2 regions of the Chitinophaga sp. 10T418 genome follow, and region 1 is predicted to be linked to the other one. Evidence: riboswitches for the same ligand, from Rfam matches in the RefSeq annotation. Region 1 holds a riboswitch; the other holds the start of a gene.

Evidence for each region. Region 1 has a riboswitch for S-adenosylmethionine ahead of AC1DCV_RS05200 (trans-sulfuration enzyme family protein). Riboswitches for the same ligand answer to the same signal wherever they lie in the genome.
Region 2: linked by a shared signal. The riboswitch ahead of AC1DCV_RS29655 (trans-sulfuration enzyme family protein) and the one ahead of AC1DCV_RS05200 (trans-sulfuration enzyme family protein) in region 1 are both predicted to bind S-adenosylmethionine.

The regions. Positions count from the first base shown of each region.
Region 1 is NZ_JBFTHG010000002.1:195,080-200,104, reverse strand. It holds gene AC1DCV_RS05210 (YdcF family protein) at 1-437, shown strand, start outside; gene AC1DCV_RS05205 (NAD-dependent epimerase/dehydratase family protein) at 494-1,438, shown strand; SAM riboswitch class I at 1,511-1,624, shown strand; gene AC1DCV_RS05200 (trans-sulfuration enzyme family protein) at 1,778-2,956, shown strand; gene AC1DCV_RS05195 (dicarboxylate/amino acid:cation symporter) at 2,907-4,118, opposite strand; gene AC1DCV_RS05190 (NirD/YgiW/YdeI family stress tolerance protein) at 4,218-4,541, shown strand; gene AC1DCV_RS05185 (sulfite exporter TauE/SafE family protein) at 4,551-5,025, opposite strand, start outside.
Region 2 is NZ_JBFTHG010000013.1:127,087-132,111, forward strand. It holds gene AC1DCV_RS29640 (geranylgeranylglycerol-phosphate geranylgeranyltransferase) at 1-768, shown strand, start outside; gene AC1DCV_RS29645 (Maf family protein) at 771-1,340, shown strand; gene AC1DCV_RS29650 (homoserine dehydrogenase) at 1,407-2,588, opposite strand; gene AC1DCV_RS29655 (trans-sulfuration enzyme family protein) at 2,687-3,865, opposite strand; SAM riboswitch class I at 4,052-4,170, opposite strand; gene AC1DCV_RS29660 (DUF2851 family protein) at 4,297-5,025, shown strand, end outside.

The sequences.
Region 1 (5,025 bases):
AAAGCCGTTGCCGCACCGGCGCCGGGTTATATCAAAAAGGCCTCGCACCCTTTATTATAGTGTCTGGTGGGCATGTAAGACCAGTGGGTACGCCCTATTCAGAGGCGGTAGAAATGAAGAAGTACCTGGTCAACGAGTTGAAAATACCCGCCGCTGCAGTCATGATAGACCCTTATGCGCGGCATACTACCACCAACGTACGTAACGCAGTACGTATTGCGTGGAGAAGCGGTATCCCGGTCAACAAACGGATGTTATGCGTATCTGATGCGATGCACCTGGTATATGTCACCAGCCCGCTGTTTAAGCAACGCTGTATGACTGAACTGGGATATATGCCTGCGGCAGACATCGAACAAACAGATCTTTATTATTTATCGTTCGTACCAGACCTCCGTTCCCTGCAGGTGAATACCTTCGATCCACTGGATCCCTGATACACAATATTTCGTTCACTTATTCGTCTTTCATATAAACCTTACAACACAAAGCTATGTCTGATCAATCTATCCAGCCCTTGTATACTATCCTCGGAGCAGGAGGTATCATCGCTAATGAACTGGCTGCAGAACTCGTGAATAATAAAAAACGGGTTCGCCTGGTAAGTCGCTCCCCCAAATCAATTGCGGGCATTACCGACCTGGTAGGGGCTGACATCACGGACTATGAACAAACAAAAAATGCGGTAAAAGGAAGCAGTATCGTTTTCCTCACGGCAGGATTGAAATATGACATCAAAGTATGGCGCGATGCCTGGCCTAAGATCATGACCAACGTGATCAATGCCTGCAAAGAAGCTGGCGCCAAACTGATTTTCTTTGATAACGTATATTCTTACGGGTTAGTAAATGGCCCAATGAAAGAAGATACCCCTTATCAGCCTTCCAGTAAAAAAGGGATCATTCGTGCGGCCATTGCCAAACAACTGATGGACGAAGTAAAAGCAGGTAAAATCACTGCTACCATTGCGCGGGCAGCCGATTTCTACGGCCCCGGCGCTGATAAAACCGGCTTCCTGAACCTCCTGATCATCGATAAATTTAAAAAGAACAGCTCAGCCATGTGGCTGGGAAAAGATAACCAGACACATAGCTACACCTTCACACCAGATGCTTCGAAAGGCTTATACCTGCTTTCCCAGGATGATACTTCCTGGAACCAGGTATGGCATTTGCCTACCGCCAATCCTGCACCGGATGGTAAAGGCTATGTAAACCTGATTGCCACTCAAATGGGCGTAAAACCCAAATATATGAAGCTGGGTAGCTTTATGCTAACACTCTCCGGACTGTTCGATCCCACCATCAGAGAAATGAAGGAAATGCTTTATCAGAGCAACTATCCATACATACTGGACTCTTCAAAATTTGAAAAACATTTTAATGTAAAACCCACTTCCTATGAAGAAGGGATCCGTTTAACACTGGCAAAACAGTAGTCTACTGATTTGGTAGGAAAATAAATTTGGTAGTTAATTTTTCTGCATTATCTTTGCACCAGTTCTTTAAATAGCTTATCAAGAAAGGAGGAGGGACATGGCCCGACGATACCTTAGCAACCATCACTGCGCAAGCAGTGAAAGGTGCTGCATCCATCCCGGTTTAATTACCAGGAAAGATAAGTCAGATTCTAAGTTTTACTATACATTATTATCTATATAATGATAAAACTCATCTGGCTCCCAGGTGAGTTTTTTTTATGCCCCTGCCTACCCTTGATATGCTCATTTAACGGACCTGTTTAATCAATTTTCATCAAACTAAAAATCAAAAAACAGATGAGCACAATTACTGAACTGATCCACTCTATTCCCGTAGACCCTCACACCGGCGCCATTGCCGTGCCTATTTATCAAACCTCTACGTTTGTGCAGGAAGCACCCGGCGTTAACAAAGGATATGACTATGCCCGCTCCAATAATCCTACCCGCGAAACAGCCGAGAAGATTATTGCCAAACTGGAAGGCGGTGCCACCGCATCTTTATTCTCCAGCGGGTTAGCAGCTATTGATGCAGTAATTAAACTGCTAAAATCCGGTGATGAAATTGTAGCGGTAGATGATATCTATGGCGGCGCTTTTCGTCTCTTTAATAAAGTATATGAGAAGTTTGGTATCAAAGTAAATTACGTAGATACATCAGATACCCAGGCGGTCTTCAATGCTATTACGCCCGCTACCCGTTTAATATGGCTGGAAACACCCACCAATCCCACGCTGAAAATCTCTGATATCGCTGCTATTGGCCGCATTGCAAAGGCGCATAATTGTTTGTTCTGTGTAGATAATACTTTCGCTTCCCCCGTATTGCAAAAGCCATTGGAGCTGGGTGCAGACCTGGTGATACACAGTGCTACCAAGTACCTTGGCGGACATAGTGACCTGATTGCAGGCGTGGTAGTCGCTAAAACAATACCACTGGGAGAGGAGATTAAATTTTATCAGAACGCCTGTGGGGCTATTCTGTCGCCCTTCGATAGTTTCCTGTTGATACGCGGTATCGAAACCCTGCACCTGCGCATTAAACAACATGGTATCAATGCACAGGCACTGGCAGAATACCTGGAGAAACATCCGGCAGTAGAAAAAGTATTCTATCCCGGCTTACCTTCCCATAAAGGGCATGAGCTGGCAAAGCAGCAGAGTAAAGGGTTTGGAGGTATTATTTCTTTTACATTGAAAGATGATACCACTGAAGCAGCTACTGCATTTGTTACGTCTACTCACTACTTCAAGCTGGCGGAAAGCCTGGGTGGTATCAAGAGCTTACTCTGTCATCCGGCTGCGATGACCCATAAATCTATTCCGGCAGAAAAAAGAAGAGCGGCCGGCGTGAGCGATAGTCTGATCCGTTTGTCGGTAGGACTGGAAGAAACAGCCGATCTGCTGGCCGACCTGGAGCAGGCCTTTACGAAACTGCCGGTGCCCGCCCTCGCAGAAAGCGCGTTGTCAGCATAGCCGCTACGTTGTCGCCGGTGGCATTGAGAATGGTAGCCAACGGATCTACCAGCGTACCAATAATCATCAGCGGTGGCAGGGCTTCTATCGGGAATCCGTAGATACTCATCACCAGCAGCTCGCCGATATAGCCGCCGTTGGGGATGCCACCTTCCACTATGCTGGCGATAACAGTAACGCCTAGTGCCATCAGGACCACGGAAGGACTGTCGAAACTTTTACCAAACATGGCAAATACTACCGCCATTTTTATAATAGAAGAAATACTGGAGCCATCTTTATGCAGGGTGGCTCCAAGCGGCACCACCACATTACCGATATCCTGCGGAACACCCATTTTGGCCACTGCTTCGAGGTTGGCCGGAATAGTAGCAATGCTGCTGCCCGTGCCTACTGCCGTAAGGGTAGGTATAATATTATTTTTCCAGAAGATTTTAATACCCGGTATTCCTCCGGCCACAAACGCATACAGACTGAATCCGAATATAAAGTAGAAGATACCGAAGCCGTAATAGATACCCAATGAATGTGCATAGGTGCCAAACAGTTGAGGACCTACGGTGCCTACCTGGTAAGCGAAATAAGCGCCCAAACCAACAGGTCCCAGTTTCATGATCACGCCGAGCACTTCTTTCATCACTTCGTTGCCGGAATACAAAAACTGCCGGAAAGCTTTGCCAGCCTCGCCTACACGCATGGCCGCAAACCCGGTGAGACCGGAAAAAATGATAAAAGGCAGCATATTTTTGCGCGACAATAATTCATAAAATTCACCCACTGTGAGTAATCTGCTCAACTGTTCTCCCCAGTTGCCCGGCTGCTCTATGTTGATGGTTTTTGATAAGGCTACCTGCTGGTGGATCGGGAATAACCATACCGCCACAATGGTCAAAAAAGCAGATATCAGGATGGTACTGAGGAAAACCAGCGACATCATGCCCAATATTCGCCCCAGTTTATTGCCGGCGTCGATATGCGCAATGGCATTTGCAATACAGAAAAATACCAGTGGTATGATCACGGTGAATAACAGGTTCAAAAAAATATCGCCTATCGGCTTTATAATGACTACCTTTTCTCCGAATATAAGCCCGGCAATACTGCCGGCTATGATACCTGCCAACAGCCAGAACATGCTGCTGTACGTTTTAAGAAATCCCATGAATGAAATTTATATTATACAAGATAGCCAAATGTATCTGATCATTGAACAATCAGACATGATTATTGTTTATGCTCATAGCAAACCAATATGTTAGTCATGAAAAGCTTGCTGCTCTGTTTGTTGCTGCCCTTTTTTTTCCAGGACCGATCCTACACCATAGGAGAGGTGATGCGTAATGCCAGGCAACTGCAGAATGACAGCACACCGGTTAAGATTACCGGCTATGTGACGAAAAAACTACGCGACAATAATTACCTGTTTGAAGACAAAACTGCAGAAATTCAGATTGCTATTGACCCCAGGTATCTTCCCCGAAAACCATTCAATGACAGAGATGCGGTGACCATCAAAGCCCTGGTACAATACGAAATCAACAAACCCATTACCCTCAAAGTAAATCAGGCGGTTAATAACGATTAACGGAGATGACTATATGATTTTCACCACGAAGCTGTAAATACTCCTCATACTTACCAGGATCACAATCACTGCTACCGCTACCATAATTGTTTTGGCAGAAATTTTATTGGATACCCTTGCTGCAATAGGAGAGGCAATAGCGCTGCCTACTACCAGCCCGAGTACGGCGTCCCAGTGCACATGATAAAGTACGGTGATGAAAGTGAGGGAACTGAGCATAGCAATAAAAAAGCGGGTAGCCTTGACCGTGCCCAGTGAAAAACGGGGGTGTCTGCCGCCGGCAATCAGCGACGATAATACAATAGACCCCCAGCCGCCACCGCCAATAGCGTCTATAAAACCGCCGCCAAAGCCCAGCAAACCAATTTTCTTTATTTTTTTAGTGACATGCTTTTTGCGTTGTGCCCGGATAGCCCGTAACAGGATCACGGTACCCAGTGTCAGCGTATACAGCGATACCAATGGTTTGGTATACATCGCATAA
Region 2 (5,025 bases), on a different contig from region 1:
GTGGCGGCTGCCGGCTATATTATCAATGACTATTTTGATATTAATATAGACATTGTCAATAAACCGGAGAAGATGGTGCTGGACAAAATTATCAGCCGGCGCTGGGCCATGGCCTGGCATACGCTGCTTAATATGGCCGGGGTATCACTGGGTTTTATGGTGGCCTTTAAAACAGGACAGTTCTATCTAGGTTTCACCCAGGTGATCTGTTCCCTGCTCCTGTGGTTTTATTCCACTTCTTTTAAACGGCAGGTGCTCATCGGCAATGTGGTGATTTCGTTGTTAACTGCACTGGCCGTGGTAGTAGTAGGATTTTATGAGAAACAGATCTATCATAGTTTTGAGGCCATTATGTCGGCCACCGGCAGAAAGCTGATACAGATCATCGGCGTATATGCGTTGTTTGCGTTTCTTATTTCCATGGTCAGGGAAATTGTGAAAGACCTGGAAGATATGATGGGCGACAGCAAAGATGGTTGCCGCACCCTGCCTATTGCCTGGGGGGTACTGTCGGCCAAGCGTTTATGCAATGTGTTGTTACTGGCACTGGCCATCATTATCCTGGCGGTAGAAATCCGCGTATGGATACTGGGTTGGTATATTGCCATCGCTTACCTGCTCCTGTTTGTACAGGTGCCATGTGGGTACATTTATTTACAGCTGAAAAAAGCCAGTCTGCCTGAGCACTATCATAAAGTGAGTTCCCTGGTAAAGGTGGTAATGCTGACAGGCATTTTATCCATGATATTTTTTAAAATTTATTTATAGAGATGTATAAAGGATCATCCGTAATTCTGGCATCGCAGTCGCCCCGCAGAAAGCAGTTGCTGGAGCAGGCCGGCATTCCTTTCCAGGTGAAGGTTGTGGAAACCGCAGAAACGTTTCCTCCGGAACTGGCGGTACCGGACATCCCGGTGCATATTGCCCGTCAGAAGGCAGTGGCCGTAAGGGATCTCTGTGAATCCACTGATATTATTGTAGCTGCTGATACAGTGGTGGTGCTGGATGACAGCATCATTGGCAAGCCAAAGGACCGGGAAGATGCTATCGATATCCTTACCCGCCTGAGTGGAAGAGAACATCGTGTAGTCACGGGCGTTATAATACAGCAGGGCACAAAAGAAGTCGCCTTTTCCAAAACTACTTCCGTGTATTTTAAACCGCTGAACGCAGAACAGATCACTTATTATGTAGATCATTTCAAGCCTTTTGATAAAGCGGGCGCTTACGCCATCCAGGAATGGATTGGTGCAGTAGGGATAGACAGTATTAATGGTTGCTTCTATAATGTAATGGGACTCCCCGTTAGCAGAGTGGTAGAAGAACTGGAAAACTTTTAGTAATAAGAACGGCGCTGTGAACAGCGCCGTTTTTGTTTACGATTGGTTTTTGCTTATTACATTTCTTTATTCCAGTACAAGAATATTCACGTCTTTATTTTTCAGCCAGCCGGCTTCTCTCAGTTTCTGTAAGTTAATAGTACCTACCACATAACGCCATTCTGTAGATTCGTATTTCTCAGAGATGTTGAAAAACTCTGCCAGATCTACCTGATCAGGTGTTTTGTAGCGCAGGTATATTTTCAGATTTACATCATTGGTAAAGCTGGGCTGATTATTTTGTTTAATCTTTTTATACTCGTAGCGATAGTTGTATAACAATGCGGAGATGTCGGACAGTACGGCACTACCAGTAGCGGTGCCACCAGCACCTTTACCTACAAAGAATTGTTTGTCGGTGAAAGCACTTTCCAGCAGGATGCCGTTGTATTCATTGTATACATCGTAGAGCAGGTTATGTTCTTTGATCAGGTGCGGCAGTACGTATGAGAATACGTGTCCGTTCTGACGGCGGCACTGGGCAATCAGTTTGATGGTACAGTTTCTTTGTTTGGCAAATTGTATATCAAAATCGTTCAGGTGATGAATACCGAAGTTGAATACTTCTTCCGGCTTTACGAAGGTGCCAAAGGCATGGAGGAGGAGGATCACGATTTTGAATTTCGGATCATATCCTTCGATGTCGAGGGTAGGGTCAGTTTCAGCGAAACCCAGGTCCTGCGCTTGTTGCAGGGCAGTGGCAAAGCTGAGATTTTCTTCAAATATTTTTGTGAGAATATAATTCGTTGATCCGTTGCAGATACCTTCTACGGCATTCAGCAGGTCATTATCATAATATTCTTCCAGGTTGCGGATAATGGGAATACTGGCGCAACTGGACGCTTCATACAGGAATGGCACTTTGTTTTCTGCCTGCAGCTGATATAGTGCGGGCAGGTTTTCAGCGATCATGCGTTTACTGGCGCTTACTACTGCTTTGCCATTGCGGAGCGCTGTACTCACAATTTCAAAAGCTGCTTCGGTTTCATTGATCAGTTCTACTACTACGTCAATGGTAGGATCTTCGAGGATTTCATTTTTATCGGTAGTAAAATAACTGCTATCGATAGGTCTTGATTTATTAGGGTCTTTAATACAGATTTTTTTGATCCGTGCATTAATACCTTTTGTTCTGTTCAAAACCTCATAGAGTCCTTGTCCTACGACGCCGAATCCGAAAATGCCTAAATTGATGGTCTTGTTTTCCATACTTTTTTTTGAGCTTGCACCCTCAGCAATTAGTCTTTGACAGTTCAGAGATGATCAGTTTCTGAAAAGCCAAAGTGGTGTGCTAACCACTAAGGGCTTTATTGTAAAACAGTAATTTGCTTGCCGGCCGGATGATTTAATTTATCCAGCGCCTGTTTCAGGTCGTTGATCAGATCTTCGGCATCTTCAATACCGACTGATAAACGGATACAGGAATCCTGTAAACCTGTTTTTTTCCGGAATTCTTCCGGTATGTTACGATGTGTCATCGTGGCCGGATGGGCCAGCATACTTTTCACGCCACCGAAACTCTCCGCCAGTTTAAATAGTTTGGTAGCGTTTACGATACGGATGGCATTTTTGATATTGTCACTTTTCAGGGAAAAGCTCACCAGTGCGCCGTAATTTTTCTGTTGTTTACGGGCAATATGATGATTTTTATGAGTAGCCAGTCCGGGATAATATACCTTATCGATAGCCGGGTGCGCGGCCAGCCAGTTAGCGATAGCGGTGGCATTGCTGCATTGTTTCTCCAGGCGCAGGTACAGTGTTTCAATACCGCGGATGGTCAGCCATGCTTCAAAGGGACTGAGGATGCTACCGGAAATATTCTGATTATAGCGGATCTGGTCTGCCAGTATTTTGCTGTTAACGACTACCAGTCCGGCAATCACATCACTGTGACCGGAAAGATATTTGGAAGCGCTGTGGATAACGATATCCGCGCCCAGTGTTAAGGGTTGTTGCAGTAAAGGCGTACTGAAAGTATTGTCTACTACCAGCAGGATATTATGTTGTTTGGCGATTTTGCTGATAGATTTGATATCAGAAATGCGCAATGTTGGATTGGTAGGGGATTCCAGCCAGATGATTTTCGTATTGGGCGTGATGGCGGCCAGTACTTTATCGATGTTGCTGGTATCTACGAAATTAACTTTGATACCGAAGCGTTCAAACATGTGGTTAAATATCTGGAAGATGCCGCCGTAGGTATCTTCCACCGCCATGATCTCATCGCCGGTCTTTAACAGCTTCAGCACCGCATCTATGGCCGACATACCACTGGCAAACCCAAATCCGGCAAATCCTTCTTCCAGGTTGCAGATGAGGTCTTCCAGCACTTTTCTTGTGGGATTGTTTGCCCTAGAGAATTCAAAGCCTTTATTAATGCCGGGTGATTCCTGCACAAAGGTGGATGTTTGATAGATAGGCACAGAAATAGCGCCTGTCAGTTCGTCTATCGGAATGCTATGAATCAGTTGTGTAGCTGTTTTCATGTTATAAAGTATTTTTAATGATGTTCAATGTGCACAATTATCTGCTGCAACTTTATCATTAAAGATCAACTTAAACAACAACAAATCCATGAAAGGTGAGTGGGGAAGGCATAAAAAAAGCTCTCCCATGGTGTTGGAAGAGCTCCTTTAGAAAGTTATATATATCTGTGAAGTATTATCTCTGCCAACTTATCTTTCCCCGATTTGCACCGGGGCAGGAATTAGCACCTTTTTCCTGATCGTAAAATCAGGAAAGGTTGCTAAGGCATCGCAGGGCCAAGTCCCTCCGCCTTTCTGGATAAGTGATGTGTAAGAACTGGCGCAAAGGTAATATCACTTTGATCAGATTTCCAAATTGAATCAGGAATTTATTTATTAAGCGATGTTTTATTACCTTTAACTGATATTATTTTATACCCAACCATGTCTTTATGTTTGTTAACCCGCTGCTCTCTGAGGAGCTATTCCAGCACATCTGGGCGTTCCGGCTATTTAAGCAGGACCATCTTACCACTACCAGTGGAGAACCCGTTCAGATCTTATATCCAGGACTTCATAATCATCACAGCGGACCTGATTTTTCGGCTGCAAAAATCAGGATTGGCACTACTTTATGGGTAGGGCAGGTAGAGCTGCATCTGAGAACTTCCGACTGGTTCCGTCATGGGCATCAGCATAATCTTCAGTATGGGCGTATCATTCTGCACGTTGTATTTGTACATGATATGCCGGCCGATCGTATTCCGGGAGTGCCCTGCCTGGAGTTGCAACAGTATATTCCCAAATTGTTGCTGCAGCGTTATGAGCAGTTGCGGCAGCTGACACCTTTTGTGCCCTGTGCGCCACATGCCGCGCTGGTGCCACAACTGACCTGGCTTAGTTGGAAAGAGCGGCTGCTGGCAGAGCGCTGGGAGCGCAAGATGGGGGCTCTGCGTGCCTGGCTGCAAAGCAACCATTTTAACTGGGAAGAAGTCTGTTATTGGGCAGTGGCGCAGAGTTACGGCATGCCCATAAATGCCCTGCCCCTGCTGCAGGTGGCACAATCGCTGCCACATGTAGTGCTCATGCGGCACCGGCACCAGGGAATGCAGCTGGAAGCCCTGTTGTTCGGACAGGCAGGGATGCTGGAGGAGCCGCATGCCGACGTATATGCGCTACAG